3 regions of the Methylobacterium litchii genome follow, and region 2 is predicted to be linked to each of the others. Evidence: riboswitches for the same ligand, from Rfam matches in the RefSeq annotation. Region 2 holds a riboswitch; each other region holds the start of a gene.
What was found. Region 2 has a riboswitch for fluoride ahead of AAHF99_RS24070 (2,3-bisphosphoglycerate-dependent phosphoglycerate mutase). Riboswitches for the same ligand answer to the same signal wherever they lie in the genome.

Region 1 (11,156 bases), on a different contig from region 2:
TGGCGGCCATCGCCAGCGCCCGGCGGAACGTCGGCAATTTGATGGCGGCCGAGCTCGCCTCCCACATCGTCCACAACGGGTAGAAGGCCAACCGGGCGAGGATCGGCGTCCTGATGCGCGACGCCGACCAAACCATCAACGCGGGCCAGAACGACAGGGCCGGCGCCCTCATGGCCGAGGCCCGGGGCATCCTCTCCCGCTTGCGCTGAGGCCATCGGCTTGCCACGCCGATGAGGGCGTCGGCCCGACGTGCGTCCCCTGTGCGCCCACGAATATGAATAAACGTTCGGGTATGCCAGATGCCCCCCACCCCACGGGGGAGAGGCGCGCCCTTGCGTGGGCCACGCCCCCCGGCCTCCCCTGGCAGAGCACGCGGCAGGCTGCCCCACCACCCCCAGGGACGGTGCTGCCTAGGGCCACAGGGCCAGGCCAGGGCGCAGGAGCGGGGCATGTAGAGGGAGGCGCGGTGCGCACGCAAGGATCGAGCGGCCGTCGGGGGCGCCACAGCCCATCCCGGACCCCCGGGGGGCGGGCGTCGAGCACCCCGGCCGGGGGGCAGGGTCGATGGGGACCTCAGAGGCCCCCCAGAGCGTGCGGGGCGGCACTCGCCCGTCAACGCTTACTAACTCAAAGATTTCCCAAATGGGTCCGGCATTCCGCAGTTGGAAACGGGCCGAGCCATTGTCCGCGAAAGCGGACGCCCCCCGCGGAATGCTAATACGAGGACCCCGTGAAACAGCCCGGACCCAACATTGCCCACAGCGCCCGAGACATTGTCCGCAAATGCGGACGGTCCGCGCGGCTAGGTCGTGTCATCACCCGGCTGGCGGCGCTCACCAGGTACCACCGGGACGCCCGGTCCGCCTGGGTCAAATGCCGCGGCCTACCCGTGGTTGGGGGTAGGCGAAAGCCATAGTCCGCAAAAGCGGACGACCGCCGTCGAACGCAGATTTGAGAACGCCTTGGACCAGGCCACAACAGGCATTGGCCCTCGCCCAAGGGATCGTCCGCAAATGCGGACCCCACTCGCCGCGAAGTCGTGTCCTCAAAGTGGCCCTCCGGGATATGGCGTCCGCAAAAGCGGACGGACCTCTATCGACCCACGCCGGATTTACAGCCAGATCGACTGGCTGCCCCTGTCCGAAGGCAGCGTTCGCCCGACCCCGGGGCGCACGCTCGTCGTGATGCAGGTTTCGGGCAGCTCGCAGAGTTTCAACGCCGTGAACTCCTTGCGGGTGCTCGGGCGCTGGATGCGGATGATCACCGTCCCGAACCAGTCGTCGGTGCCGATGGCCTATAAGGAGTTCGACGATGCCGGCCGCATGAAGCCCGGGCCGCTCTACGACCGTGTCGTGGACGTCTGCGAGAAACTGATGAAGTTCACGCTGCTGACGCGCGGGTCGGCCGATGACCTGGCCGACCGCTACTCCGAGCGGCAGGAGCGCGAGCCGTAGCGATTGAAGGCGGTGGTCGCCGACATCGGTTTCGCAAAGCAGTAGGCGCCGTGGCTCGGCGACGGCGGATCAGGCGTGCCGCCAGACCTTCGTGGCGGAGAGGAGCAGGATCGCGGCCAGGGCCGGCAACAGCACGGGGCCCGGAACCAGGCCGAGCAGCAGGCCTCCCACGAAGGCTCCGGCCACCGACCCGACCGCCATGACCAGGACGAAGGGCCGTTCGCGGGCCAGCACGTCGAAGCTGCCGTCGCGGCTGTAGCGTGCGAACGCCGCGACCATGGTCGGCAGGCTCACCGCCAACGACAAGCTGCCGGCGAGCTTGACGTCGACGCCGAACAGCATCACCAGCGTGGGGATCAGGAGCTCGCCGCCCGCGACCCCGAGCAGGGCGGCCACAACGCCGATCACGAGCCCTGCGGCGACGCCGGCCGCGACAAGTGCCGCTCCGGCGAGCGCGGGCGCCCCTGAGCCTTGTGCATGGCCGGCCAGAAGCAGGCCCGCGATTGCGACTAGCAGGACCGCGATGACCCGGTGCAGGGTCGCCGAGCGAAGGCGCGTGGCCCAGCCCGCCCCGAGCCAGGCCCCGGCCAGGCTGCCGGCCAGCAGGTTCACGATGACGGGCCAGTGGGCGGCGACCTCGGCGAGCGGTATCGAACCCGCCCGGAACGGCAGGGCGCTCGCCACCACCACTAGGCTGGTCGCCTTGTTGACGATGACGGCCTCCAGGGCCGGGAAGCCGAAGGTGCCGATCAGGAGCGGCAGCCGGAACTCGGCGCCCCCGAGGCCGACGAGCCCCCCGAGCATTCCAATCAGGCCGCCGCCGAGGAACGCCGGGACTGGACCCCTCCTCGGTGCTGATCGCATCTCACCCTGCATCCTGCATCACCCCGTCCAGGTCCAATGCCTCCCGCACGCGGCTCCCGGCCGGCGAGCCGAGGACCTCCCCGGGTCGACCCGACTGAAGGGTCGTGCCGCGGTCGAGGACGCACAGGCGGTCGGCGAGCCTCACCGCCTCGTCGAGGTCGTGGGTCACGAGGACGATGGGAATGCGCAGGGTGGCACGAAGCTCGCCGAGCTCCTCCTGCAACCTTCGGCGCGTGCGCCGATCCACGGCGGCGAACGGCTCGTCGAGGAGCAGTACATCCGGGTCCCGTGCCAGGGCACGGGCGACCGCGACCCGCTGCTGCTGCCCGCCGGACAACGCGGACGGCCGACGTTCCCCCAGCCCGTCCAGATGGACCAGCCGGAGAAGCGCACGGGCCCGTTCCGCGCGTCTGGCTTCGGGCAGGTGACCCATTGCCGCCACGACGTTCCCGAGGGCCGTCATATGCGGGAACAGGGCGTAGGACTGGAACACCATTCCGACCCGTCGCCGATGCGGCGCGAGGTCGATCCCAGACCCCGTGTCGAGCCACGCCGTGCCGCCGCAGGTCACCTGTCCCTCCCCCGGCCGATACAGACCGGCGATGGTCCTGAGGACGGTCGTCTTCCCGCCGCCGGACGGCCCTACGAGCGCCAGGAGCTCGCTCGGCCCGCATGCGAGGTCCACCGCCAGCGGGATCGGCCCGTCCTGTCGCAGGCGGACGTGGAGGCCCGAGCGGTCATGCACGACGTCCGACCCGGCTCGAAAGGGTGTAGGTCAGGGTGAGGGCCGCCAGGGACAGGAGCAGCAGCAGGGCCGCCATGGACCCGGCGGCATCCATGTCGAACGCCTGCACCCGGTCGTAGATGGCGACCGCGACCGTGCGGGTCTCACCCGGGATCGAACCCCCGACCATCAGCACCACCCCGAACTCCCCGAGGGTGTGCGCGAAGGCGAGCACCAGCCCGGTGACGATGCCCGGCCAGGCCAGCGGCAGGTCGATGGCCCAAAGTATGCGCCACGGCGTCAGGCCCGACACCGCCGCGGCCTCGCGCACGTCGGTCGGGATGGCCTCGAAGCCCCGTTGCATGGGCTGCACGGCGAACGGCAGGTTGGCGATCACGGAGGCAAGGAGCAGGCCCGGGAAGCTGAAGGCGAGCGGATGCCCGAAAGCGGCCTGCCAAGCCTGTCCCAGGGGAGATGCCCCGCCGAACGCGGACAGGAGGTAGTACCCGAGCACGGTCGGCGGCAGCACCAGCGGTAGCGCCAGCAGCGCCTCCGCCAGCGAGCGCCCCCGAAAGCGCCGGAAGGCGAGCCACCGGCCAAGGACCACCCCGACCGGCAGAAGCAACAGGACGGTCAGCGCCCCGAGGCGCAGGGACAACGAGAGGGCCTGCCAGTCCATCCGCTCACGGCGCCTCGCCCGGAAGCACGAAACCGTACCTGCGCAGGATCTCGCGGGCCGGCGGGGATTGCATGTAGGCCTGGAACGCCTTCGCGGTCTCGCCGGCGTGGCGCATCAGGACCATCCTCTGGCGCAGTGGCTTGTGCCAGGCGGCCGGGATCAGCGCGTAAGAGCCGAGCTTCGACACCTCCGGCGATAGAACCAGGGAATAGGCGAAGATCCCGCCCTGGGTCGAGCCGGACGCCGCGAACTGTGCGGCCTGGGACACGTTCTCGCCCAGGACCAGAAGGGGCTTCGCCTCGTCCCACAGGCCCTGCGAGGCCAGCGCCTCCTCCGCCGCCCGTCCGTACGGGGCATGCTCCGGGTTGGCGATGGCGAACTTGCGCACCCGCCCGTCCCCCAGGGCGGCCTTGAGGTCGGTCATCCCGGCGTCGGGCTTCATTGGCGAGCCATGGGGAGCGAACAGCACGATGCGCCCCTCCGCGTAGAGGGCGCCGCGATCGACCGTCTTACCTGCATCGGCGAGCCGGAACACGAAGCCCTCGTCGGCCGACAGGAAGACCTGGAACGGCGCGTCCTGCGCCAGTTGCCGGGCGAAGTTGCCGGAGGACCCGTACGTGATTGCGAGTTCCTGGCCGGTGTCGGCCTTGAACCGCGTCGCGACCGAGTCGAGCGCGAACTTCAGGTCGGCGGCGGCCGCCACTTGCACGGGCGCATCCGCCCTGGCCCCTGCCACGGGGGCGAGCGTGAGGGCGGCGGCGATGAGGAGGGCAGGAATGCGAAGCATGCGCTGGACGATATAGCTGATCGGCTATATCGCAAGGGGCAGAACTCGCTTCCCCGGATCAATCTTCTCTTGGCTTGAGCAGCGTGGAGAGCCGCTCGACCTCGCTGGCCGCGGCCTTCGCGGCGGAGGCTTCCGTGCGCCGGTAGCCGTCGAGCACGGCATCGCCGGTCGCGGTCAGGCGCGCCCCACCCCCCGCCTTGCCGCCCTTGCTCTTCTCGACCAGGGGCTCGCGGAAAGCGGCATTGAGGGTTTCGATCAGGTACCAGGCGCGCTTGTAGCTCATGCCCATGCGGCGGCTTGCGGCCGAGATGGACCCGGTCTCGCGGATGCCTTCCAGAAGTGCGACCTTACCCGGCCCGAGCAAGGTGTCGGCCCGCAACTCGATACGTAGGCTGATGCGGGCTTCGTCCATCCCACCTCCCGTCAGGTGCCAATTGCCGTCAGGCTTCCGTACGACGCGCATACCCGAGCACCGCCAGGGCCGCGCCGGCTGCGGGCGCAGCCTTTCGGGCTTAGGTGCCGCTCCTCACGGTGACCCGGAACCTCGGCTCAGCGCGCCTGAGAACCGCCAGGGCATGAGCAGCCGCCGAAGGGCGAGCCGTGACGTGACGAATCGGCGACGCCGGCTTTCCAAGGTCGCACGGAAGGTCGATGGGCACGATGCGGCCAACTGCTCGGGCTGGCACTCTCAGCCGTCTTGCTGCCGCTGCTGGCGGGCATCCTGGTGATCTCCCCCTTCAAGGTCTGGCGGCACGCCTGACCGCGGGTGCCCCGAGCAGCGGTATGGATTTCGACGAGGCGGGCCGCCGGCGACCTCCTGCCGGCCGGGACGGTCCAAGCAAGGCGCCGTCCACCGTCAGACGCCTTTGACGCGTCGCGGCTTGGGGCGCTAAAGACCGCGCGCGTGATGGGAATGGAGCTTCCCGACAACCGCCCGTAAGGGCTGATGGCTCCTGCTGCGCGGGCACGAGGTGGCCCGTCCGTGGCGGGAGCGTGCCTGACGCCGCTCCGCCGCGCGGCGGGTTTCTTGCTGCCCCGGATCGAAAGGGTGAGAGGGCAGGCAATGGGCTTCGTGATCGTGTTTCTGGGGGCGGGATTTGGCGGCGCCCTTCGCCACGGGTAAACATCCTCGCGCTGCGCCTGCTGGGCGCAGGGGCCTTTCCCTACGGGACCTTGGGCATCAACGTGCTCGGCTCGTTCCTGATGGGCCTGATCGCCGAGTATTTCGCCCTCAGGTCCGGCCTGCCCATGCAACTTCGGCTGTTCCTGACCACCGGCATCCTCGGTGGCTTCACGACATTCTCGGCATTCTCCCTGGACGCCGCACTCCTCTTCGAGAAGGGCCAGGCCGGGGCCGCGTTCGCCTACGTGACCGGCTCGGTGGTCCTGGCCCTGGGCGCGCTGTTCCTGGCCCTGATGGTGGTGCGCGCCGCGGTCGGCGGAGGGGCGGCGTGAGCCCGTCGTGGGTGGGAACCCTCATCACCTTCCAGGTGACCTTTACGGAGTTGTTCATTGCCGCCACCGTGGTCGCGGCGGCCGCCTACAAGTTCGGGTGGCGCAGCGTGGCGCTCGGGTCCGCGCTCGGGGCGACCGGGGTGGCGATCCTGGCGGCGGTGTTGCAGGTGGCGGCGTACGGCATCGCCCTGCACTGGCTGGATTGGATTTCCGCCCTGCTGCTGCTCGGGTTCGGGGCTTATCTCGTCTACGAATTCATCTCGGGCTTCCGGGAGACGAACGACATCGCCCCCGTCGGCACCGGCTGGGCGCTGCCGCTCAACGCCGGCGGGATCGGCGTCGCCGCCTGGGCGCTGGCGGCGGAAGGGCTGGAGATCCTCGTGGTCTGGCTGGGGGTCTCGCTACGTGACGGGCCGGCGACCGCGACCCTCGGCGTCGGCCTTGGGCTCGTCGTGATCGCCATGCTCGGCATCGTCCTGCGCGGCATCGGCGTGTTCCGGCGTATCCCGCCCTACGTCCTGGACGGGGTCGCCGCCGTCGCGGTGACCGCCTACGGCCTGTACTTCCTGTACGAGGCCTTCGCAGCCGGCGGGGCCTGAGCCCGCCTCAAACCCTTAAGGCGACCAGGACGGCGCCGGCCGCGATGAGGCCGACGCCGATCCAGTTCACGGTCGCCAGCCGCTCGCCCAGGAACGCTGCGCCGAACACCGCGACCAACACCACGCTGAGCTTGTCGATGGGCGCCACGCGCGCGGCATCGCCGAGCTTCAGGGCGCGGAAGTAGCAAAGCCAGGAGCCGCCCGTGGCGAGCCCGGAAAGCACCAGGAACAGGTAGGTGCGTCGCGAGACGGTTGCGAGCGGCTGCCACTCGCCCGTGCCCACGAGGATCGCGCCGAGCACGGACAAGATCACCACGGTGCGGATGAAGGTCGCAAAATCGGAGTTCACGTTCTCGATACCGACCTTGGCGAAGATCGCCGTCAGCGCCGCGAAGGCGGCCGAGAGCAGCGCCCAGAACTGCCAGGCGAACACCAGGTTTCTCATCGCCAAATCCCTTGGTTGCGGCCGAGGCGAGACCCCTCCGGAGTTCCGGAGCCGCGCCTTCCGCCGTGCCTCGCGAGGTAATTGACGGCGATGGTGGATTAAGCCACCTTGCCCGACGTGGGATGGGGATGGAGCTCCCCGACAACTGCCGGGCCCGACGCCCGGACGATAGCTCCTACCGTGCGCTTCCGGGCGCGGGTAGGGCTGCGCCTGTCCCCACATCCGGCCGCGCACCTCCCGTAACCCGATCCCGTCGCCGGGATCCTGCGTGAGCCGTGTGCCGATGCGATCCCACCAACCGCCGCTCTGAGCCTGCCCCACGCGCGCGATTTCGCGCGCGTTTCGTCGTGCTCGAACGAAAAAAACGGCGAGGTCCGAAGACCCCGCCGCACCCAGCGAACTTCCCGAGCGGTAACTTAAGTCGTTCGCTAGATCTCAGTCTTACTTGTCGGAGAGGTCAGGATAGCTAAAACAAGCTTCGAGTCAACGGCAATAAACCGATAATCGAAGAAAATTGGCATCTTAGATCTTTTTAAAAAGCCAGTTTTACTTGGTCCTGGGAAGCGCATCGCTTGCCGGGTAGATTATCCATGCCTCAATAAGTAAATATGCTGACGGCACAAGAAAAACTGTCGCACTTAGAAGAATCTTATTGTAATCTCAAATGGCCTTGATAGACCTGCATCGCTCGCTTTCGACCTGAACGGAGGAACTTCGGGGATAGAAAAGCGGCGATAACGCGTGACATGACGCGTGGCCACGCCGAATTCTGGCCGCGGCGTCTGAACGGAGGAACGCGCATGAAAAAGATCGCCCTCGCGGCGTCAGTTGCCTATGCCGCCACCGTGCTGCCGGCCTCGGCCAACGACGACCTGATGAAGATGATGGAGAACCCCAACGACTGGGCGTTCCCCGGGCTGAACTATTCGAACACCCGCTTCTCGAAGCTCGACCAGATCAACACCAAGAACGTGAAGGACCTTCAGGTCGCCTGGACGTTCTCGACCGGCGTCCTGCGCGGCCACGAGGGCGCGCCGCTCGTGATCGGCAACGTCATGTACGTGCACACGCCGTTCCCGAACATCGTGTACGCCCTCGATCTCGACCACGAGCAGAAGATCCTCTGGAAGTACGAGCCGAAGCAGGATCCGTCCGTGATCCCGGTCATGTGCTGTGACACGGTCAACCGTGGCCTGGCCTATGCCGACGGCGCGATCATCCTGCATCAGGCCGACACCACCGTCGTCTCGCTCGACGCGAAGTCCGGCAAGGTCAACTGGTCGGTCAAGAACGGCGACCCGGGCAAGGGCGCGACCAACACCGCCACCGTCCTCCCCGTGAAGGACAAGGTGCTGGTCGGCATCTCCGGCGGCGAGTTTGGCGTGCAGTGCTCGATCACCGCCTACGACCTGAAGACCGGCAAGCGCGTGTGGCGCGGCTACTCGGAAGGCCCGGACGACCAGCTCCTCGTCGATCCCGAGAAGACCACCTCGCTCGGCAAGCCCATCGGCAAGGACTCCTCGCTGAAGACCTGGGAAGGCGACCAGTGGAAGACCGGCGGCGGCTGCACCTGGGGCTGGTACTCCTACGACCCCAAGCTGAACCTCGTGTACTACGGCTCGGGCAACCCCTCGACCTGGAACCCCAAGCAGCGTCCGGGCGACAACAAGTGGTCGATGACCATCTGGGCGCGTAACCCGGACACCGGCATGGCCAAGTGGGTCTACCAGATGACCCCGCACGACGAGTGGGACTACGACGGCATCAACGAGATGATCCTCACGGATCAGAAGGTGGACGGCAAGGAAACCCCGCTGCTCACCCACTTCGACCGTAACGGCTTCGGCTACACGCTGAACCGCGACACCGGCGAGTTGCTCGTGGCCGAGAAGTTCGACCCGGCCGTCAACTGGGCGTCCAAGGTCGACATGGACAAGTCGTCCAAGACCTACGGCCGCCCGCTGGTCCAGGCGAAATACTCGACCGAGCAGAACGGTGAGGACGTGAACTCGAAGGGCATCTGCCCGGCGGCCCTCGGCTCCAAGGATGAGCAGCCCGCCGCCTTCTCGCCGAAGACCAACCTGTTCTACGTTCCCACCAACCACGTCTGCATGGACTACGAGCCGTTCCGGGTGACCTACACCCCGGGCCAGCCCTACGTCGGTGCGACCCTCTCGATGTACCCGGCCCCGAATTCCCACGGCGGCATGGGCAACTTCATCGCCTGGGACGGCGTGAAGGGTAAGATCGTGTGGTCCGATCCGGAGCAGTTCTCGGTGTGGTCGGGTGCTCTCGCCACCGCCGGTGACGTGGTGTTCTACGGAACGCTGGAAGGCTACATCAAGGCCGTCGACGACAAGACCGGCAAGGAGCTCTGGAAGTTCAAGACCCCGTCGGGCATCATCGGCAACGTGATCACCTACCAGCACAAGGGCAAGCAGCACATCGCCGTGCTTTCGGGCGTCGGCGGCTGGGCAGGCATCGGCCTCGCGGCCGGCCTGACCGACCCGAACGCCGGCCTCGGCGCGGTGGGTGGCTATGCGGCCCTGTCGCAGTACACCAACCTCGGTGGCACGCTGACCGACTTCGCCCTGCCGAACTAAGCAGCGGCATTTCGCTGACGACATGCGGGTGCCGGCGCGGGTTCCGCGCCGGCACCCTTCTCCTTGCTCGGTTACCGCCGAGGACCTTCATCAATTGACGGAATCCCCGATGCGTCCGGACACGAAGATCCGCGCCCTCGAAGCCCTGGAAATCCTGGACTCCCGCGGCCGCCCGACCCTGGAGGTCCGCGTCACGCTCGAAGGCGGCGTCAGCGCCACCGCCGGCGTCCCCTCGGGCGCCTCCACGGGCGTCAACGAGGCGGTCGAGAGGCGCGACAATGACCTGGCCCGTTACGGGGGCAAGGGCGTGCTGATGGCCGCCGAGGCCGTTCGGGGCGAGATTGGCGAGGCACTCCGGGGGTGGGACGCAGCCGACCAGCAGGGCGTCGACCGGACGCTCGTCGAGCTCGACGGCTCGCCGAACAAGTCCAGGCTCGGCGCGAACGCGCTGCTCGGCGTCTCCATGGCGGCGGTGCGTGCGGCCGCGCGCGCGACGGGCCGTCCTCTCTACGCGCATCTCGGAGGCGAGGCCGCCACCCTTCTCCCGATGCCGTGCCTCAACGTCCTCAACGGCGGCCAGCATGCCGACAGCTCGCTCGACGTCCAGGAATTCATGCTCGTGCCCGTCGGCGCGTCGAGCCTGGCCGAGGCGATGCGCGTCGCGGCCGAGACCTACGCGGCTATCCGAGAGATCCTCCACGAACGGGGGCTGGCCACGGCCGTAGGGGACGAGGGCGGCTTCGCACCCAACCTGCCGGACAACGAGGCGGCTTTGGCGTTGATCGTGGAGGCCACGGAGAGGGCCGGCTACAGGCCGGGCGCCGACGTCGCCATCGCCCTGGATCCCGCGGCCTCTTCCTTCGCGGCGGCGGACGGTTACAACCTCGCCCGATCGCGGACTGGCATGCTGAACCGCGCGCAGCTCCTGGAGCTCTACGGCCGTTGGGTCGAGCGCTGGCCCATCGTCTCCATCGAGGACGGGTTCGGGGAGGAGGACTGGACCGGCTTCGTCGCCCAGACGGCCGCGCAGGGCGAGCGGATACAGGTCGTCGGCGACGACCTGCTGGTGACCAATCCCCGCTTCATCGCGAAGGCCATCGACGAGCGGGCCTGCACCGCGGCCCTGATCAAGCTGAACCAGATCGGTACCGTGTCAGAGACGGTCGAGGCCATCACCCTGTGCCGGAAGGCCGGGTGGGCGACGATGGTCTCCCATCGCTCCGGGGAGACCACGGACACGTTCATCGCCGACTTCGCGGTCGCCATGGGCAGCGGGCAGATCAAGGCCGGGGCGCCCTGCCGGGGCGAGCGGCTGGCCAAGTACAACCGCCTGCTGGCCATCGAGGCCGAACTCGGCGCCCGCGCGCGCTTCGAGAACCCGTTCGCGCGCTACGGACGCCCTCGGTAGCGCCGAGCCACGGGCAGGGCCCGCTCGTTTCCCGTCACTGACGCAGGCGGGAGAGTGGACGGGGCGCCAACAGCCAAGGTGCATGACAGCACCGAGCCGAACCCGCTTGTTCGCCGACGCCTATCCGGCAGAACGCGC
Region 2 (6,874 bases):
TAGCTACGCCCACGCCGAACTCTTCGCTGAACCCCGTCAGCCAATATTTGAGGCCAGCTAATCCAAGCCCAAATCCAGTAATAGCGACGGACGCGAATAAGGTTTGGTTCGGTTTGGACATAGGGCCTCGGCGGTAGCTAGCTCAGAACGGCGATCCGCTGCATCTTGATAGCCGTTCCTCCTGAGCGTAGCCCCGGCGCTTCCTATGAACGATTGCCGCAGCATGGAGCAAACACGGCCCATGAGGGTTGCAACTCGTACGAAAGACACGTTTAGGTAAGGTCAAGCTCTCGCGCCTATAACGTCGACAGCGACCTATTAGGGAAGGATACGTCGATGCACTGGACCGCCGTTTTCCTGGCAGGCTACGCCACCTGCTTCGTGGAAATCTGGCGGCTTTGCGATCAAGCCCCTGTTGCTCCTGAGGATTATTCCGGCGACCTTTAGAGATCTCTTGTACGTCGTCCCAGTTCGGCGCCTGCCTTGTTGAAGCAAGGGCCTTTCCCTGGTTCTTTTCCGTAGCGCACGTGATGACGATGCGGTGCATCTCCTTCGCTCAGCTTGCTCCAATCAGCGGTTGGCCCATGGATCGTTCGGGCCATCTCACACGCTGTATGGGCGGACCAAACCACGATGGAGGCGCCTACCTGCTCGTGCTCGCTACGGCTGGCGTTGCCGCTCAGCCGTACGACGATAGGCGACCGCCACCGCCCGACGAGGATTACGACCGACCGCCCCCGCCACCTCATCGTTTCCAGCCCCCGCCGCCGGACCTCGATGACGATAGGCCCCCGCCCCATCATCACCGGAGGCCCCCGCCGCCGGATGACGATGACGATGATGGACCGCCCCCGCCACCGCCGGGGCGGCTCTAAGGCCAAACGGAGGCACAGGCTGTTCGCTTTTTGTGCCGCTGTGGTCGCTGGGTGGCAGCTGCAGCCCAGCGGCTGGGGTATGGTCAGGCGTCCTCAAGGCGCCTCCCATGCCGATCCCCCTCCCCACGCCTCACCGGCTCGCCCTTCTCGGGCTTCTCCTCGCTAGCCTTGTGCTGCTGGCGGATGGCGCAGCTCGGGTCGAACTCGCCCGTGCGGTGAATGCCTCGCTGGGCGATGGCGCCCGCGTAATTGCTCACATCGCCGTAGCAGACGACTGAGCGGCATCCGTGCGCGCTCTCGCAATCATCGTTAGCCTTGCAGCCGTTGAGCCACTTGCGGCTCTCGCGGCTGCACCGGGTGATCTACAGGCGCTTGAGCAGGCGTGGCATAGCTGCATCCGTGATGCTTCCACTCACCAGCCGGCGGGGCAGAGCCGCGCCGGAAACGAGCGCAACGCCTTGGATGAGTGCAGGGAACGTGAGGATGCCTACGTGGCGGCCTCTATGGCAGCTCGCTCGGCTGATGCCGTGCCACAAAACAGTCGGTCACGGACATGGGTGTCCTACGTAGGCTTCGTGCTCGATCCAGTCAAAGCCTGGATCGAAGCGCTGCGGCGCTGACCTGCACAGTAGGAACGGGCGCGTTCGGCCATGTGTTGGCTCCTGCACAGATAGGAGACACGCCATGCCCCGGATTGTGATTGCAGCCTCAGCCCTGGCTCTCAGCGCTCTGGTCGGGACTGCTCCTGCACAGGCTAAGGGCTGCCTGAAGGGTGCAGTCGTTGGCGGCGTTGCCGGTCATATGGCCGGGCACGGCAAAGCCGGGGCTGCGGCCGGATGCGCCGTGGGACATCACAAGGCCAACAAGGCAAGCAAGAGCGGTGGGCAAGGGCAGCAGTAAAGAACTGCGGGGGCCTTCGCCTACGACACGGCCGACAACACCGGCGCCAACCTCACGGCCTTCTGCCAGCGGTACCACATGAACCATGACCGGCCGGAGCATATGCGGCGGCGGCGGTGGACCTTATGCCGGCGGAAAGCATCGGGGGATCTGTATGCGGACCACCACTTGATCGGCCCTCCGGCATCACCATCTACCAAAGTGATGGGGATGGAGCTCCCCGACAACCGCCCGTGAGGGCTGATGGCTCCTGTCACGGAGGGTGCGTCGGCGCCCGCGCGTGGCGGGGGCTTGGAGCACCACCGGCCGCGTAGCGGACTCTTCGTCACCCTCGCGAGTGCGAGTGGGGCGATACTGTGAACTTCCTAATTGTATTCCTCGTTGTGGGCGCTGGCGGCCTCACTGGGCTCGTGGCGGGACTGGCGCTTGCACGCGCCGCCTTGGCCGGGGACCTGTTGTGAATGTCGCCCGCACCCTCTTGCTCGTCCGGCACGGAGAGAGCGAGGCCAACGCAGCCGGCGAGTTCACCGGCACCCGCGACGTACCGCTGACAGCGCGCGGGCGCGAGCAGGCGCGGGCCGCGGGGCGGCGCCTGCTAGAACATGGCCTCTACCCCGACGCCGCGTTCTGCTCGACCCGCTCGCGCACCGCTGAGACCGCGGGGCTGATCCTCGACGCGCTCGGTCGCCCTGGCCTCGCGGTCGAGTGCGCTGCCGCGCTGGATGAGCGCGACTATGGCGCGCTCACCGGCCTCACCCATGTCGAGGCGGAGGTGCGCTGGGGCGCGGATCAGGTCAGGGTGTGGCGCCGCTCCTATGCGACCGCTCCCCCGGGAGGCGAGAGCATTCGGGACACCTTGGCGCGCGTGGCGCCTTACCACCTCACCCGCGTTCTGCCGGCGGCGATGCGCGGGACCGCCCTCGTCGTCGCCCACGGTAATTCGCTGCGCGCCCTCGTGGCCGGCATCGAGGCTCTGCACGCCGACGCCATCGCGCGTCTGGAGCTGCCGACTGGCTCGGTGCGCGTCTACCGCTTCGCCCCGGACGCCTCGGTCGAGGCGCGCGAGGTCGTGACCTGAACCGCTACCCACGGAGTCCCCACCATGAGCTCGATATCGCAGCCTCCGCAGCACGACCCCGACCCGGAACTGGAAGACATCCGCGGACTCGGAGTCGTCGAAGGCCAGCACCACAGGGCGGCGGGCCCATTCGGTGGGTCGGGAAGATCGATAGGTCTCGTCTGGCTGATCCCGGCCGCGATCCTCGTCGTCGCCTTGGTCGCGCTGTTCCTCGTGATGCGCTGAGACCCTCGATCCAATGCGGAGCACGCCATGAGCACGGGCACAACCATCCACAGCCTCGACGCCCTTGAGATCCTCGACTCACGCGGCCACCCGACGCTTCAGGTGCGCGTCACTCTCGACGGAGGCGTCACTGCAACGGCCAGCGTGCCAGCTGGGCGAGACCACCGACGCGTTCATTGCCGATTTCGCAGTGGCGATGGGTTGCGGCCAGATGAAGTCCGACGCGCCCTGCCGGGGCGAGCGGCTGGCAAAGTACAACCGCCTCCTTGATATCGAGGCCGAACTTGGCCCCCGCGCCCGGTTCGAGAACCCTTTCGGACGCCACGGCCGACATCAGTCGGCGAACAGGAGTGAGCCATGAGCAAGAGCACCCGCGAGACCCTCTATCCCGGGACGCGTCTCAGCGCGAAGGTCACCCCACGCGACAACTGTCCGGACAGCTCGGAACCCGAGCAGCCGAACTATCCCCTAATCGAGGCGCTGCGTGCAGCTCGCGAACAGGGCTACGACGCGATCACCGCCGTCGAGCGTTACAATCCAGACTTCTCTATCGACCTTTCCCGCTGCCATATCGAGGCGGAGGCGGAGGCGCTGCTGGAGCGCTGGTACGCGCGGCGTGTCGCGGTTCTCGACGACACGCGTGAGACGCTCAGGCGCCTTTGGCGGGAGCATCAGGAGGTGGCATCCGCCCCATGAGCGACCGGCCCAATCATTGAGCATGGGCGTGTCTCCGGACCGCATGAGCGGCGTCGCCGTGAGGTCGTACCCGGAACGTTACGAGGCCGGACGCGGATTGATACGTTGAATCCCTGGATGCTGAGAGAGGAGAACCCCATGACGAGCTTGGCCGAGCGCAAGACGCGCCTGATCGTTCACGGGGAGACGCCCTACAACGCCGAGCCGCCGCTGGACCGCCTGCGTGCCGCCTACCGGACCGCAGCCGACGACTTCTACGTGCGCTCGCACGGCGATCTGCCGGAGATCGAAGCGGACGGCTACCGCTTCACCGTCGACGGGGCGGGTTCGACCGCGTTGAAGCTGTCGCTACACGACCTGCAATCGCGCTTCCCGCAGGTCACCGTCACCGCCACGATGCAGTGTGCCGGCAACCGCCGCGCGGACATGCGGGCGGTTGCCCCGGTCTCCGGCGACCCGTGGGACGGCGGCGCGATCGGCACCGCCGACTGGACTGGGGTCCGGTTGGGTGATGTGCTGCGCGAGGCCGGGATCGACGCCGGTGCAGACCTGCACGTCGCCTTCGAGAGCCACGATACGGTCGAGGGGCATCCCTACGGGGCCTCGATCCCACTCGCCAAGGCGCTCGCACCAGAGACCCTGCTCGCCTACGCGATGAACGGCGCGCCTCTCCTGCCCGAGCACGGCTTCCCGCTGCGCGCCGTCGTGCCGGGATTTGCCGGGGTGCGCAGCCCGAAATGGCTGAAGCGCATCACTGTGCAGGACCATCCGTCGGACAACCCGATCCAGGCCGGCGACTACAAGCTGTTCCCATCCGACGTGACCGCGGAGACGGCAGACCCGGCTGAGGGGCACACGATTAACACGATGCCTCTCAACGCGGTGATCTGCGAGCCGTCGCGGGGTACGAGCCTGAAAGCCGGGTCAAACAGCATCAAGGGCTACGCCATCTGCGGAGATCGCGCCGTGGTCCGGGTCGACGTCTCGGGGGACGGCGGCCGGACATGGGCGCGGGCCGCGTTGGAACACGATACACGGGCGCCGTTCGCCTGGACGTTCTGGACGATCGACCTGGACTTGCCCGCGGGCGAGCATGAGCTGGCGGTGCGCGCCTGGGACGAGGCCGGACAAACCCAGCCCGCGGCTCCCGACGACACCTGGAACTACAAGGGCTATCTCAGCGCCGCGTGGCACCGCACGCGGGTAAGCGTGGTCTGAACTTTCAGACCTGCCATAGCGTGACCGCCGCCAGCCCTGCGACCGCGGCGAGGAGCAGGGCGATGCCGAGTGTCAGCACACGAGGCATCAGCCGGGCCTCGGCGGTTGCCACGATTACGGTAGGTCACGACAAGGACGGTAGTTGACGGCAAGAGTACGGTAGCAACGAGGGTATCACACCACACGCACTGAGCCATTCAGCTAGTAGAATTGATAGACGCGACCCGAAAGCAATAATGGGCTGCCAATGCGTCATGTGCAGCCATGACTATTGAAAAAACTTGCATAACCAGAATATATACTGATTGTATAATTTTTATTTTGAAATTAAGGGATCAACCACTTGAGATAAAGTTTCTATCGGCATGTCTCCCTTCAGGCGACGGCCATTTACAAAGAATGTCGGAGTGGAGTCAATCTGTAGAACTTCCGCACCTTTATTTTTGACTACATTGATTGCATCGTAGATTTCTTGGTTTCTCAAGCAATTATCGAACTGCTGCTGCTCGATCCCGGCTTGCTGCATCAGCATCCGCAGCTTATCGACGGGATGTTCGGTGAATGCCCAGTCAGCTTGGCGCTCAAACAGCAAGTCAGTGATCGGGTAGTAGCGCGTTTTCCCCGCGCATCGGGCCTGCATGAAGGCAGCCGTTGCCAGCGGGCCGATTGGAAACTCGCGCAGGGTGAAACGAACCTTGCCGGTATCGACATAGCGCTCTTTGAGAGCGGGCCATGTCTTTGTGTGAAATGTGGCGCAGTGTGAGCAGGGCATCGAGGCATACTCGATGATCGTCACTGGCGCATCCTTATCTCCAAGCCATACGTCACCAAGCGGACCCGCTTCAGCGAGTACGTCGGGAGAGATATTCTGCGCCAAGGCTTGCTTTACAAAATTAGCACGAGCGACAGCGGCCCCCACAGCCACATACAGAACTCGGCGGCGTGTGATCATTAGAGGATCAGCAGTCCTGAGATAAAGCGCGGCTGGTACAAGCTAAAGAGCTGAGCGACAAGGGCTCGTGTGATCCGATGCATTATCTCGGCAGCATTCTACCTCCCGAAGCGTGGCCCCGGCGCGTCGCCCAGCGACTACGGGCGACCCCTCATCCGTTGCCAGAGATTGAGCCCCATGCGAGAGGCGATCTAGTCGCCACGCTTCAGTCCCGCCATGCCGATCCGGCGCGAGCACCGCTTCTTCTACCCCATCGACTGGCCGCAGCTGTCGGCGGTGATCCGCTTTCGACGCGCCAAGGGCCGCTGTGAGGGCTGCGGGCGACCGCATGGGGAAACCGTCTGGCACCTTGGCGATGGCCGCTGGTGGGACGCGCAGGTCGGTTCCTGGCGCGACGGGAAGGGGCAGGCCGTCTGCCTTGCGGTTGGAGAGGACGACGTTCTCAGATCCGTACGGACGACGCGGGTGGTCCTGGCGACCGGCCACCGCAACCACGACACCGCCGACAACCGGGACGTGAACCTCATAGCGGTCTGCCAGCGGTGCCACATGAACCACGACCGGCCGGAGCATCCGCGGCGGCGGTGAAGCGTACCGCCAGTTCACGCGGGCTGAGTTCAGGCTGCTCCAAGGCCAGGGCCACGATCTGCTCGCGGATCTCCGCAGGGAGACGGTTCCAGACCCGGCTCGGCCGCGAGGGATGGTCGCTCAACGCCTCGGGGCCGCCGCGCTGGTAAGCGTCGTACCACCGGTAGAACGTCGAGCGGGTGATGCCGAGCTTGCCCAGGGTGGCGCGCACCGGCAGATGGGATTGCTCAACGAGCCGGATGATCTCCAGCTTCTCGGGGGCCGGGTACCTCATGCCTCGTCGCCCCCAGCCCCGCTCATGCTTTTTTTGAGCAGACGGTTCTCCAGGACGAGATCAGCCAC
Region 3 (11,156 bases), on a different contig from region 2:
CGAAGCGCGCGGCCTCGACCTGCCCGCGCAGGGCGGCATCCGCCAGATGCGGCCGGGCGGGGGTGAGGCGCGGATCGAACGGCAGGGTCATGGGCGCAGGATAGGCCCTGCCGGGTTAATGCGAAACGCGGGCGCTCGCCCGCCGGGTCGAGGGATCGGAGCTCTGCGGGCGCGGCCCGCCATCCATGCGGCATGCCGTCGCGCCGGGATGCCCCGTTGGGGGCCATCCGTCCATGCCACGGGCCGATCCCAGCGCGGGCGACCCATGCGATCACCATCGTTTGATGCACTGCACAACCGGCCTCGGGCGCGCTATGCTTGAGGCATGCAGACCGCGAGTCGTCCCGTGAAGAAGACCCAGAAGAGCTTCGCCGACCTTCCGCCGATCCGGGTGCGCCGCGAGCCGCCGACGATCGTCGAGGCGGTGGCCGCCGCCCAGGACCTGGCCGACGATGTCGAGCAGCAGGTGGAGATCGCCGCCGGGCTGATCGGCCTCCCCGCCGACGAGGTCCGCCCGCATGTGCTGGCCGCCAAGCGCGCCAAGCCGGAGCGGGCACCCGAGCGCATCCTCAGCCACGCGAGCCCGAGCCGCGCCCCCCGCACGGTCATCGTCGAGCGCCGCGTCCGGCCAACGGTGGTGGTCGAGCGCCGCATCCGCCCGCTGACGCCGCCCCGCTGAGCCGGTTCAGTCGGCCGTCGTCTGGCTGGTCCAGGTGGCGTGGCGGATGCCGGGGGCCTTCTCCAGCTCGGCCGTGACCGCGTCGAGCTCCGACGCCTCGACGGCGCTGGCCGTCAGGGTGGCGATGACGTCGACCGCGTCCTCGCCCCGCTCCTCGATCTCGATGGCGCTGACGGGGTAGTTCGCCGCCTCCAGGCGCTCGATCAGCAGGTCCTGCGCCGGCCCGGTGGCGCCCGGCGCCGTCGTCACCTGGACCTCGTAGGTCGCCTCCGTCTCCGACTCGCGGATCGGCAGGCGGTCGATGAGCTTCACGAGGGGCCGCAGGGCCGTGTTGCAGGCGAGCACCGTCGCTGTGACGAAGGTCGCCTCCAGGGGCATGTCCGCCCCGGCGAAGGCGCCCACCGCCGCCGAGCACCAGAGGGTCGCGGCCGTGTTGAGGCCGCGCACGTTCATCCCCTCCTTCATGATCACGCCCGCGCCGAGGAAGCCGATGCCGGAGATCACGTAGGCCACGGTGCGGGTGCCGCCCTCGCCGCCGGTGAGGCGCATCCCGAGATCGACGAAGGCCGAGGCGCCCACCGCCACGAGCACCGCCGTGCGCAGGCCCGCCGTGCGCTGGCGGTACTGTCGCTCGGCACCGATGAAGGTGCCGAGGCAGAAGGCCACGAAGAGGCCGAGGGCGGATTTCACCGGTTCGGGGAGGTCGGCGTAGGCGAAGGCGGCATGCATGGCGGCCCGCTCATCCTCCGCGCCTGTGAAGAAACCGTGACACGATGCCCGCAAACGGCCCGGCCCACGCAGGATTGACGGGCACCCGGCCTGCGGGCACACCCGAGACGGCTTGAGAGAGCCCGTGCGCGACACGGGACCCGGCCGCGAGGAGACGTGCAGGATGCCGGATTGCGCCGACCTGTCGGGACCAATCCACTCATGAGCGGCGCGGCCCTCGCCGACCGCCCCTCGCCGGGAACCGATCCCTCCGGCCTGCACGGGCGGGTGCTCGCCCTGCGCGACGGGCTGGAGACCGGCCTGATCGGCGCCTCCGGCCTCGTGGAGCGGCTGCTGATCGGCCTCCTCACCGGGGGCCACCTGCTGATCGAGGGCGCGCCCGGCCTCGCCAAGACCCGCGCGGTGAAGCGCCTCGCGGAGGGGCTCGACGGCTCCTTCGCCCGCATCCAGTGCACCCCGGACTTGATGCCCGCCGACCTCACCGGCACCACCGTGTGGCGCCAGGACAGCGGCCATTTCGAATTCCTGCCCGGCCCCCTCTTCCACGCCCTGGTGCTGGTGGACGAGGTGAACCGCGCCCCCCCCAAGGTGCAGTCGGCGCTGCTCGAATCCATGGCCGAGGGGCAGGTGACCGTCTCCGGCGAGACCCACCGCCTGCACGACCCGTTCATGGTGGTGGCCACCCAGAACCCGATCGAGCACGCGGGCACCTTCCCCCTGCCCGAGGCGCAGCTCGACCGCTTCCTGCTCCACGTCGTGGTGGACATGCCCGACGCGGCCTCCGAGCGGGCGATCCTCGACCTCGTGGAGGGCGAGATCACCCACCGCATCGCGCCGATGCCGATCCGCCTGTCGATGGAGGACGTGCGCGCGGCCCGCGAGGCGGCGCTGGCCACCTACGTCTCCCCGGCGCTGAAGGACTATCTCGTGCGCCTCGTGGCGGCGACCCGCACCGACGAGGCCGCGCCGGACCTGCGCGGGGCCATCGAGCACCCGGCCTCGCCGCGCGGGACGCTCGCGCTGATGCTGGCCGGCAAGGCGCGGGCGTGGCTGCGCGGGCGCGACCACGTGATCCCCGAGGACATCACCGAGCTGGCGCGGGACGCCCTGTCCCACCGGATCGGCCTGACGTGGCGGGCCTCCGCCGAGGGCAAGACCGCCCGGGGGCTGATCGACGACCTCGTGCGGCGGGTGAAGGCCCTTTGAGCCGAGGGACAGCGGCACCGTCCCGAGATCCGGCCCAGGATCCTGTGATCCACCTCTCGGGCGAGGCGCTGATGGGCTTACGCCACCTCGCCCGGCGGGGCGCGGCGCCCGTGACCCGCACGCTTGCCGGCCTGCCGGGGGGCATCGTCACCAAGCGGCGGGGCCGGGGCTCCGAGCCCGAGGACGTGCGCCTCTGGGCCGAGGGCGACGACCGCCGCCACATCGACCGCAACGCCACCGCGCGCACCGGGCAATTGCACGTGCGCACCCACCACGACGAGCGCGACCGGGCGGTGATCCTGCTCGCGGATTTCCGGCCCTCCATGCTGTTCGGCACGAAGCGGACGCTCCGCTCCGTCGCGGCGGCGGAGGCGCTGGCCCTCCTCGGCTGGCGGATCGTCGCCGATGGCGGACGCGTCGGCCTCGCCGTGGCGACCGCCTCGGGTGAGCCCACCGTCCTGCGCCCGGCGGGGGGCGAGCGCGCCATGGCTTCCGTGACCGGCGCCCTCGCGGTGGCCCATGCCCAGGCCCTCGACGCGGCACGGGCGGAAGACCCGCCCCTCGAACCCCTGCTCGGCATCGCCACGAGCCTCCTGCCGTCGGGCGGGCATCTCGTCATCGCCAGCGCCCTCGATGCCCCCGGCCCCAATTTCGAGCGCCTGCTCGGCCTCGTCGCCGAGCGCGTCTCGGTGCGCCTTCTCCTGGTGAGCGACGCCTTCGAGCGCGCCCGGCGGCCGGGTTTCTTCCCCTTCGCCCTCTCGGACGGGCGGCGCGGTTCGCTCCGGGCCGACGGCACGGGGGAGCAGATGCTCGACGCCCGCCTCGGGGATTACGCCGCGCGCGGCATCGCCGGCCTGCGCCTCGACGTGGAGGCGGGGCCGGAGGCCTACGCGCCGCTGATGGAGCGGCTCGATGCCGTGCTCTGAGACCGCGCGGGGCCGCCCGTGACCCCCGCCGACGCCCCCGCGACCCTCGACCAGTTGCGCGGCCTGCACCTGCCGGGCGGCGCGAGCGGCCCCGTGCCCGGCGAGATCCTGCTGGCGCTGGTCCTCGGCTTCGGCGCCGCGCTCCTCGTCGGACTGCTGCGCGTCGTGGTGAGCCGGGTCCGGGCCAGCGTCCGCCGGGCGGCGCTGGCCGACCTCGCCGGAAGCCGCACCCTCGCCCCGCCGGACAGGATCCTCGCCCAGGCGCGGTTGCTGCGCCGCCTCGTGCGCACCCTCGACGGCGACGAGGCCGCCTCCGCCCACGGCGCGCCTTGGGCCGCGCGCCTCGATGCGCGTCTGCGCACCGACTTCTTCACCGCCGGCGCCGGGCGCGTGCTGGTGGAGGGGCTCTACCGGCGCGAAGTACCCGACCCCGCGCTCCTCGACGCGGAGCTGACCCGGCTGATCGGGAGGCTCAAGGCATGATGCCCGGCTGGCTCGCCGCCTTCGTCTCCGGCTTCGACCTCGCGGCCCCCTGGCTGCTCCTCGCCCTGCCGCTGCCGCTCCTCGCCGCGCGGCTCCTGCCCCGCGAGCGGGTGGAGGGCGGCGCCTTGCGCGTCCCCGGCACCCTGGCCGCGAGCACGGGCACCGGCCACGAGGGCGCAGGGCGCGGCCGCCGCCGGGCCGCCCTGGTCTGGGGCCTGTGGATCTGCCTGATCGCCGCGCTCTCCGGGCCGCGCGTGGTGATGCCCTCGGCCGCGCTCCCGGCTTCGGGGCGCGAGATCATGATCGCCATGGATCTCTCCGGCTCCATGGAGCGGCGCGACTTCTCCCTCGACGGCGAGACCGTGAGCCGGCTGGCGGCGGTGAAGCGCGTCGGGGCCGACTTCATCCGCCGCCGGGCGGGGGACCGGATCGGCCTCGTCCTGTTCGCGGATCAGGCCTACGTCGCCGCCGGGCTGACCTTCGACACCGCCTCCGTCGCCCGCGCCCTGGAGGAGGCGACGATCGGCATTTCCGGCCGCTCCACCGGCATCGGCGACGGGCTCGGCCTCGCCCTGCGCCGCCTCGACCCGCGCGACGCGAACATTCCCGAGGGGCGCCCCGCCGCGACGAAGGCGGTGGTGCTGCTCTCGGACGGCGCCAACAATGCCGGCCAGACCGCGCCGAAGGACGTGGCCGACCTCGCCAAGGAGATCGGCGTGCGCGTCTACACCATCGCGCTCGGCCCCCGCGACCTCGCCGACGCCAACGGCGAGCAGGACGTGGTCGACAGCGAGACCCTGAAGACCATGGCCGAGACGAGCGGCGGGCGCTTCTTCCGGGTGAAGACCACGGACGACCTCGTCACCGTGGCGCAGGCCATCGACACCCTGGAGGGCGGGCGCACCCCGCCCCCGCCGCTGCCCCTGCGCAAGGATCTGTGGGTCTGGCCGGGCGCCCTGGCACTGGCCTTCGCCGTGGGGCTGCTCGCCGTGCGGAGGAGCGCATGACGCTCGCCGGACTCACCCTCCTGCGGCCCTGGTGGCTCGCGGCGCTCCCCATCGTCGTCGCCCTGGCGCTCTATGCCGTGCGCCGGGCGGCGCCGCTCGGCGATTGGGGCCGGGAGGTCGATCCCGCCCTGATGGCCTACCTCTCGCGCACCGGATCGGTGCTCGGCGGCAAGCGTGGCGCCAACCTCGCGGCGGGGCTCTGCGCGGCGGGTCTCGTCCTCGGCCTCGCCGGGCCGGCGGTGGAGCGCCGGGACACCGGCACGTTCCGCAACCTCGACGAGACGATCCTCGTCGTCGACCTCTCCCGCTCGGTCGCCGAGGGCGGCAACCTGCAGGGCGTGCGCGAGGCCGCCGCCTCCGTCGCGCAGGCCGCCGGCACCCGCCCCGTCGCCTTGGTGATCTATGCCGGCGACGCCTACCTCGCCGCCTCCCCCACCACCGACCGGGACAGCCTCGGCACCACGCTCTTCTCCCTCGACGCCGACACGGTGCCCGACCGGGGCAGCCACCCGGAGCGCGGCCTCGCGCTGGCCAGCCGGACCCTCGCCGAGGCCAACGTGATCGCCGCCAACGTAGTGCTGATCAGCGACGGCGACGGCATCGGCGAGGCCGCCCTGCGCGAGGCCGGGGCGATCCGCGCCCGGGGCTGGCGCCTCGACACCCTGTTCGTCCCCGCCACGAAGGCCCTGCCGCCGGGCGTGCCGAAGCCGGATCCGGGGCCCCTCCAGCGCCTCGCGGCGGCGGGTGGCGGCACCAGCGCCGAGATCCGTGCCGCGACCCCCGTGCTCGACGCGGTGGCTGCGCCCACCGCCCAGCACCTCGCGGCCGGCGGCTACGGCGTCGTCGCCTTCGCCGATCTCGGGCGTTGGCTGCTCGCCCTGGCGGCCCTACCCGCCCTCCTGCTGTTCCGACGGAGCGCCTGATGCCGGCCGCCCTCGCGTCACCCCGGACCCTCGGCCTGCCGCCGGCGTGGCGGCGGAGTGCGCGGATCGGCGGGCTCGTCCTCGTCGGCCTGGGGATCGTGACCCTCGTCGCCCTGTCGCAGCCGCGCACCGGTGTCGGGCGCCTGCTGATGAGCGTCCACCTGCCCGGCCTCGCCGCGCGGGTATTCGAGGACCCCGCTTGGCGGGCCGCCGCCGTCTACGAGGCGGGGCGGCTGGACGAGGCCATCACCCTGTTCCGCAACGGCGGGCGCCGGGCGAGCTACAACCTCGGCAACGCGCTCGCCCGCTCCGGCGACCTGCAGGGCGCCATCGCCGCCTACGACGAGGCCCTGCGCTTCAACCCCCGCGACGCGGACGCCCAGGCCAACCGCTCGCTGATCGCCCGGATGCTGGAAGAGGCGATCGACCGCGGCCCCGGCGGCGGCATCGCCAACGGCACGGCGCAGTACGGCGCCCGCTACAACAAATCCGCCCACCAGGACCCGAACGACGACGTCAACGCCTCGTCCAGCGGCGAGGGCCTTGCCGGCAACCGCGAAGCGAGCAGCAGCGCCTCGCTGCCCGGCAATAGCGCCGTCGCCCGGCGGGGCCGCTCCGAACAGGCTGCCATCGACTCGGCCGGCGGCAAGGCACGCGGCTCGGTGGGCGACGCCGCCGGGCGCGGCCGCTCCGGCACCGGCCCCGCCATGGTCGCCGAGGCCCCCGAGCGCGAGGCCCGCCGGGTGACGAAGAGCTTCGAGGCGCACGAAATCCGCCCCGACCGCCTGTGGCTCCAGACTCTGCCCGACGATCCCGGCCGCTACCTCAAGCTCCGCCTCAAGGCCGAGCAGGCCCGCCGCGTCGAGGCCGGCACCGCCATGCCCGCCGGGAGCAACCCATGGTGATTTTTTGGGACTGGGGTCGCGGGGTGCGGCGAGGGCGGACTGGGCTTCTCGCCGGGTTGCTGCTGGCCGGGATGTCGCTGCCTGCCCTCGCCGAGGTGGAACCCGGTGACCTCACCCTCACCGTCACCCCCGAACTGAACGGCGGGGCGACGCCCTACACCCGCGAGATGGTGCTCCTGAAGATCCACGGGGTCTACCGCCAGCCGATCCTGCTGGAGGAGGTGATCCAGCCGCCGCTCGCCAACTTCACCTGGACGCAGCTCGGCCGCGACCATTGGAGCAAGACCCGCCTCCCCGACGGCCAGACCGCCATCGCCTTCGACCGGACGGTGGCGATCTTCCCGCACCATGCGGGCGCGTTCACCATCGAGCCCTTCGTCCACCGGCTGACCGTCAACGACGTCGGCGAGCGCAAGGTGGTGGACGTGCGCTCGCAGCCGATCCCCTTCACCGTCGCCCCCTGGACCGCCCCGACCGGCGGCCCCGACGCGAAGGAGCCCTGGTGGCTCCCCGCCCGCGACGTGAGCATCACCGATTCGTGGAGCCGCGACCCGGAGACGGTGAAGATCTACGAGACCGTCCGGCGGACGGTGGTGCTGGAGGCGCAGGGGATGCTCGCCGAGGGCCTGCCGCCCCGGCCGGTCCTGCGCACGCGCGGCATCATCACCTTCGCCGGGCCGGTCGTCCGCGAGACCATCATCACCCCCGCCGGCCCCGTCGCCCGCGCCACCTATGTCTGGGACGTGAAGCCCGGCGTGCCGGAGGTGATCCCCCTCGACGCCATCGCCATCCCGTGGTTCGACACGGTCTCGCGCACCATGCGCGAGGCCGAGATCCCCGCTCGCCAGATCGGCGGCGGCCTGCCCGACCGGGAGACCGACGGGGCCAAGGGCGCCGCCGCCTCCGCGCTGATCGCCGTGGCGGCGGGCGTGCTGGCCTTCGGGCTCGGCCTCGCCCTCCTCGGCTTCCGCCGGGAACGGGGGACGCTCCGCCTGCCTGCCGTCATCGCCCGCGACCTGCGCCGGGCCGCCCGGACCGGCGACGCCAACGCCGTCCGCGCCGCCGTGGCGGCGGGCGAGGCCGCGATGCCCGCCCTCGCCCGCCGCTGGCGGGAGCGGCCCGAGACCCGCGAGGCGCTCGCCGCCCTCGACCGCGCCGTCTACGGCCCGACCGGAGGCGCGACGCCGGATCTCGTTGCCCTGGCCCGCGCCCTGACGAAGAGCGAGCCCGGCCGGGCATTCGGCCCCGCCCCCGTGCTGAAGCCCCTCGACGGACCTGCATGATGTTGCCTGTTTTTCAGGCAGGCTGAGGTTTTAAGCAAACGCTCAAGTCCTGAGCAAGCATCAATGTTTTGCACTATCTTGCGTCAACTGCATTCGCTCCGTAGACCGAACACCAACGGACGAAGAGTCCGCGTTTTCGCTGTCGCCCGGAGGACTAAACCGATGCCGCATACCACCGAAGTCAAGGACCGTTTCCGCACCCGTCTTGCCGCCGCCGATGCCCGCAGCAACGGCTTCCGGCAGAAGCTGCTGGACGACGGCACCCGCGCCCTCCAGCCGGTGATCGAGGTGCTGAACCTGATGGCGGAGGTGCTGAACGAAGAGCACAACGCCCATGGCTGCATCACCGGGACGGAGTTGCTGATCGACACCGACAACTTCGTCACGCTCTGTGCCAAGCTGCGCGGGGTCGACAGCGAGCAGAAGATCAAGATCAAGTACGGCCCCGAGCTCGGCGGCAAGAACTATATTTCGATTTCCGGCCTGCATCAGCGCTACAACGAGCGTCTCGTGCCGGGTTCGAGCGCCAGCGCGCATATCGGCCGGGTGATCGGCAGCGACATCCATCTCGACGAGCATCGCGGCGCCGACCTCGCGGAGGTGGTTCGCGACGTGATCGAGGATTTCTACGTCGCGCAGATCGAGCAGCGCAGCCACTTCGCCGTCGCGGCGTAGGGTTCAGGCCCTTTCCCTCGTCCCGCCCGTGCGTTAACGCTCGGCGGGATGGGGATGGAGCTCCCCGACAACCGCCTTGCCGGATGACCGGCCAGGGCTGATGGCTCCTACCGCAAGGGCGGCTTTCGCCTGCGGTGGGGGCGTGCCCGCATCGCGGCCGGGCCGCTCGTCCAACCGGGACGGGACAGGCATGATCAACACCCTCATCGTTTTCCTCGGCGCCGGGATCGGCGGCGGGTTTCGCCACGGATTCAACGTGGCGGTGTCGCGGACGCTGCCGGGCCTGGGCTTTCCCCTGGCGACGCTCCTCATCAACGTGCTGGGCTCGTTCCTGATGGGCGTGCTGGCCGAAGGCTTCGCCCTGCGCGGCGCAGCGGGCCACCCCGCCCGTCTGCTCCTGACGACGGGCGTGCTCGGCGGCTTCACCACCTTCTCGACCTTCTCCCTCGATGCCATCGCCCTGTACGAGCGGGGCGAGACGGCCCTGTCGGCCGCTTACGTCCTGGCCTCGGTCGCGGGCGGCCTCCTCGGCCTGATCGCCGGCATGGCCCTGGTGCGCGGCATCCTGAGCGCATCCTGACGGGGATCCCAAAGGGCAAGCCCTTTGGTGGGGTCCAGGGGCAAGGCCCCTGGATTATTCCGCGATGAACTTCATCCGGTGGTCGCGGTGCAGGTCGAGGATGGCGGCGGCCGTCTCCTCGATCGACCGGCGCGTCACGTCGATGGTCGGCCAGCGGTTCTTGATGAACAGCCGCCGGGAGGCGGTGATCTCGTCGGCCACCGCCTCGCGGTCGACATACATCGAACTCTCGTCGGCGTTCAGGCTCGACAGCCGGTTCTGGCGGATCTGGATGATCCGCTCCGGCGAGGCGAACAGCCCGACTATCAGGGGCTTGCGCGCCGCCTCGATGGCCGGCGGCATCGGCATGCCCGGTACGAGGGGCAGATTCGTGGTCTTCAGGCCCCGGTTGGCGAGGTAGATCGAGGTCGGCGTCTTCGAGGTGCGGCTGACGCCGAGCAGGATGACGTCCGCCTCCTCCAGATCCTCCGGCAGGTTGCCGTCGTCATGGGCGAGGGTGAAGTTCATCGCGTCGATGCGCTTGAAGTACTCGGCGTTCAGCATGTGCTGGGCGCCGGGACGTGCCGCCTTCTGCGTGCCGAGGTAGGATTGCAGCAGGTCGTGGACCGGCTGCAGCACCGACAGGCAGGGCGAGCCGGATTCCCGCGCCGCCATCTCCAGCCGCTGGCCGAGGTCGCCCCCCACCAGGGTGTAGAGCACGAGGCCCGGCGCGGCGCGGATCTCCGAGATCACCCGCTCCAGCTGCGAGGCGGAGCGCACGAGGGGGTAGACGTGCTCGATGGCCGAGACGCCCTCGTACTGCGCCGCCGCCGCGCGCCCGACATTGATGAGCGTCTCGCCGGTGGAATCCGACACGAGATGTAGGTGGAAGTAGCTGCGGCCCATACGCGGCGTCTCCGGCCGGTTCGGTTATCCAACGGCGACCGCCGGGGAGTCGATAAGTGTGGATAGGCAGGCCCGGTCGGCCGGTCCAGAGCAGAACCCCGTCCGGCTATCGACTCCTGCATACACAGGCCGTCAAATCGGGGCGGATTCCGCACCCGGTTCGGGAAAAGCCGGACACGCGGGGTCCGGACCGGCTCACCACCCGGCGCAAGGCCTTGAGCAGGAACCCTCTTCCATCATCTTCGCGCAAATCCTTTAAAGCTCCGTTAACGGCGCCGAACCGGGGATCGGGTGTGGATACGGTTGCGCTCCCGCTCATCAGCCTCCAAGAGAAAAAACAGAGTCTAAGATTCTCTCTCTCTCTTTATGAGAGGTCCCCTGGGGATCGTCGCGACCGGGCCGGTTGGCGAAGAAACGGGTACGGGAGCGCATGACGGTTCAACCGGACAGGACGATGCTGAAGGTGCTCTCGGGCGAGGCGGTCTGGCCGCCTCCGGCCTGGATGATGCGCCAAGCGGGACGCTATCTGCCGGAGTATCGGGCCACCCGGGCGACGGCGGGCTCCTTCCTCGACCTGTGCTACACGCCCGACTTCGCCGTGGAGGTGACGCTCCAGCCGATCCGCCGCTTCGGCTTCGACGCGGCCATCCTGTTCTCGGACATCCTCGTCGTGCCCCACGCCCTCGGGCAGGACGTGCGCTTCGTGGAGGGCGAGGGCCCGCGCCTCGATCCCCTGAGCGACCGCGCCGCCTTCGAGCGTTTGCGCGAGGCGGGCGACGGGGCGGTGATGACCCACCTCGCCCCCGTCTTCGAGACGGTGACGCGGCTGCGGGCCGAACTGCCGGCGGAGACGACGCTGCTCGGCTTCTGCGGCG

Region 1: another riboswitch for fluoride. It lies ahead of AAHF99_RS06030 (CrcB family protein); the one in region 2 lies ahead of AAHF99_RS24070 (2,3-bisphosphoglycerate-dependent phosphoglycerate mutase).
Region 3: another riboswitch for fluoride. It lies ahead of crcB (fluoride efflux transporter CrcB); the one in region 2 lies ahead of AAHF99_RS24070 (2,3-bisphosphoglycerate-dependent phosphoglycerate mutase).

The regions. Positions count from the first base shown of each region.
Region 1 is NZ_JBBXMY010000002.1:180,853-192,008, forward strand. It holds gene AAHF99_RS05995 (hypothetical protein) at 1-83, shown strand, start outside; partial or broken gene AAHF99_RS06000 (NAD(P)H-dependent oxidoreductase) at 1,116-1,454, shown strand; gene AAHF99_RS06005 (sulfite exporter TauE/SafE family protein) at 1,524-2,318, opposite strand; gene AAHF99_RS06010 (ABC transporter ATP-binding protein) at 2,320-3,063, opposite strand; gene modB (molybdate ABC transporter permease subunit) at 3,056-3,721, opposite strand; gene modA (molybdate ABC transporter substrate-binding protein) at 3,726-4,508, opposite strand; gene AAHF99_RS06025 (winged helix-turn-helix domain-containing protein) at 4,567-4,920, opposite strand; fluoride riboswitch at 5,409-5,471, shown strand; gene AAHF99_RS06030 (CrcB family protein) at 5,694-5,963, shown strand; gene AAHF99_RS06035 (hypothetical protein) at 5,960-6,562, shown strand; gene AAHF99_RS06040 (EamA family transporter) at 6,570-7,007, opposite strand; fluoride riboswitch at 7,123-7,192, shown strand; gene xoxF5 (lanthanide-dependent methanol dehydrogenase XoxF5) at 7,808-9,610, shown strand; gene eno (phosphopyruvate hydratase) at 9,720-11,018, shown strand.
Region 2 is NZ_JBBXMY010000021.1:38,401-45,274, forward strand. It holds gene AAHF99_RS24060 (hypothetical protein) at 983-1,153, shown strand; gene AAHF99_RS24065 (hypothetical protein) at 1,560-1,775, shown strand; fluoride riboswitch at 1,973-2,035, shown strand; gene AAHF99_RS24070 (2,3-bisphosphoglycerate-dependent phosphoglycerate mutase) at 2,233-2,853, shown strand; gene AAHF99_RS24075 (hypothetical protein) at 2,878-3,078, shown strand; gene AAHF99_RS27220 (hypothetical protein) at 3,106-3,348, shown strand; gene AAHF99_RS24080 (hypothetical protein) at 3,290-3,439, shown strand; gene AAHF99_RS24085 (hypothetical protein) at 3,436-3,774, shown strand; gene AAHF99_RS24090 (molybdopterin-dependent oxidoreductase) at 3,913-4,992, shown strand; gene AAHF99_RS24095 (DsbA family protein) at 5,309-5,944, opposite strand; gene AAHF99_RS24100 (hypothetical protein) at 6,161-6,532, shown strand; partial or broken gene AAHF99_RS24105 (helix-turn-helix domain-containing protein) at 6,528-6,874, opposite strand, start outside.
Region 3 is NZ_JBBXMY010000001.1:126,756-137,911, forward strand. It holds gene AAHF99_RS00625 (C40 family peptidase) at 1-91, opposite strand, end outside; gene AAHF99_RS00630 (hypothetical protein) at 347-679, shown strand; gene AAHF99_RS00635 (MgtC/SapB family protein) at 686-1,408, opposite strand; gene AAHF99_RS00640 (AAA family ATPase) at 1,610-2,614, shown strand; gene AAHF99_RS00645 (DUF58 domain-containing protein) at 2,686-3,540, shown strand; gene AAHF99_RS00650 (DUF4381 family protein) at 3,559-4,023, shown strand; gene AAHF99_RS00655 (VWA domain-containing protein) at 4,023-5,030, shown strand; gene AAHF99_RS00660 (vWA domain-containing protein) at 5,027-5,953, shown strand; gene AAHF99_RS00665 (tetratricopeptide repeat protein) at 5,953-6,858, shown strand; gene AAHF99_RS00670 (hypothetical protein) at 6,852-8,141, shown strand; gene AAHF99_RS00675 (hypothetical protein) at 8,304-8,816, shown strand; fluoride riboswitch at 8,858-8,933, shown strand; gene crcB (fluoride efflux transporter CrcB) at 9,007-9,396, shown strand; gene AAHF99_RS00685 (pyruvate, water dikinase regulatory protein) at 9,451-10,281, opposite strand; gene AAHF99_RS00690 (uroporphyrinogen decarboxylase) at 10,712-11,156, shown strand, end outside.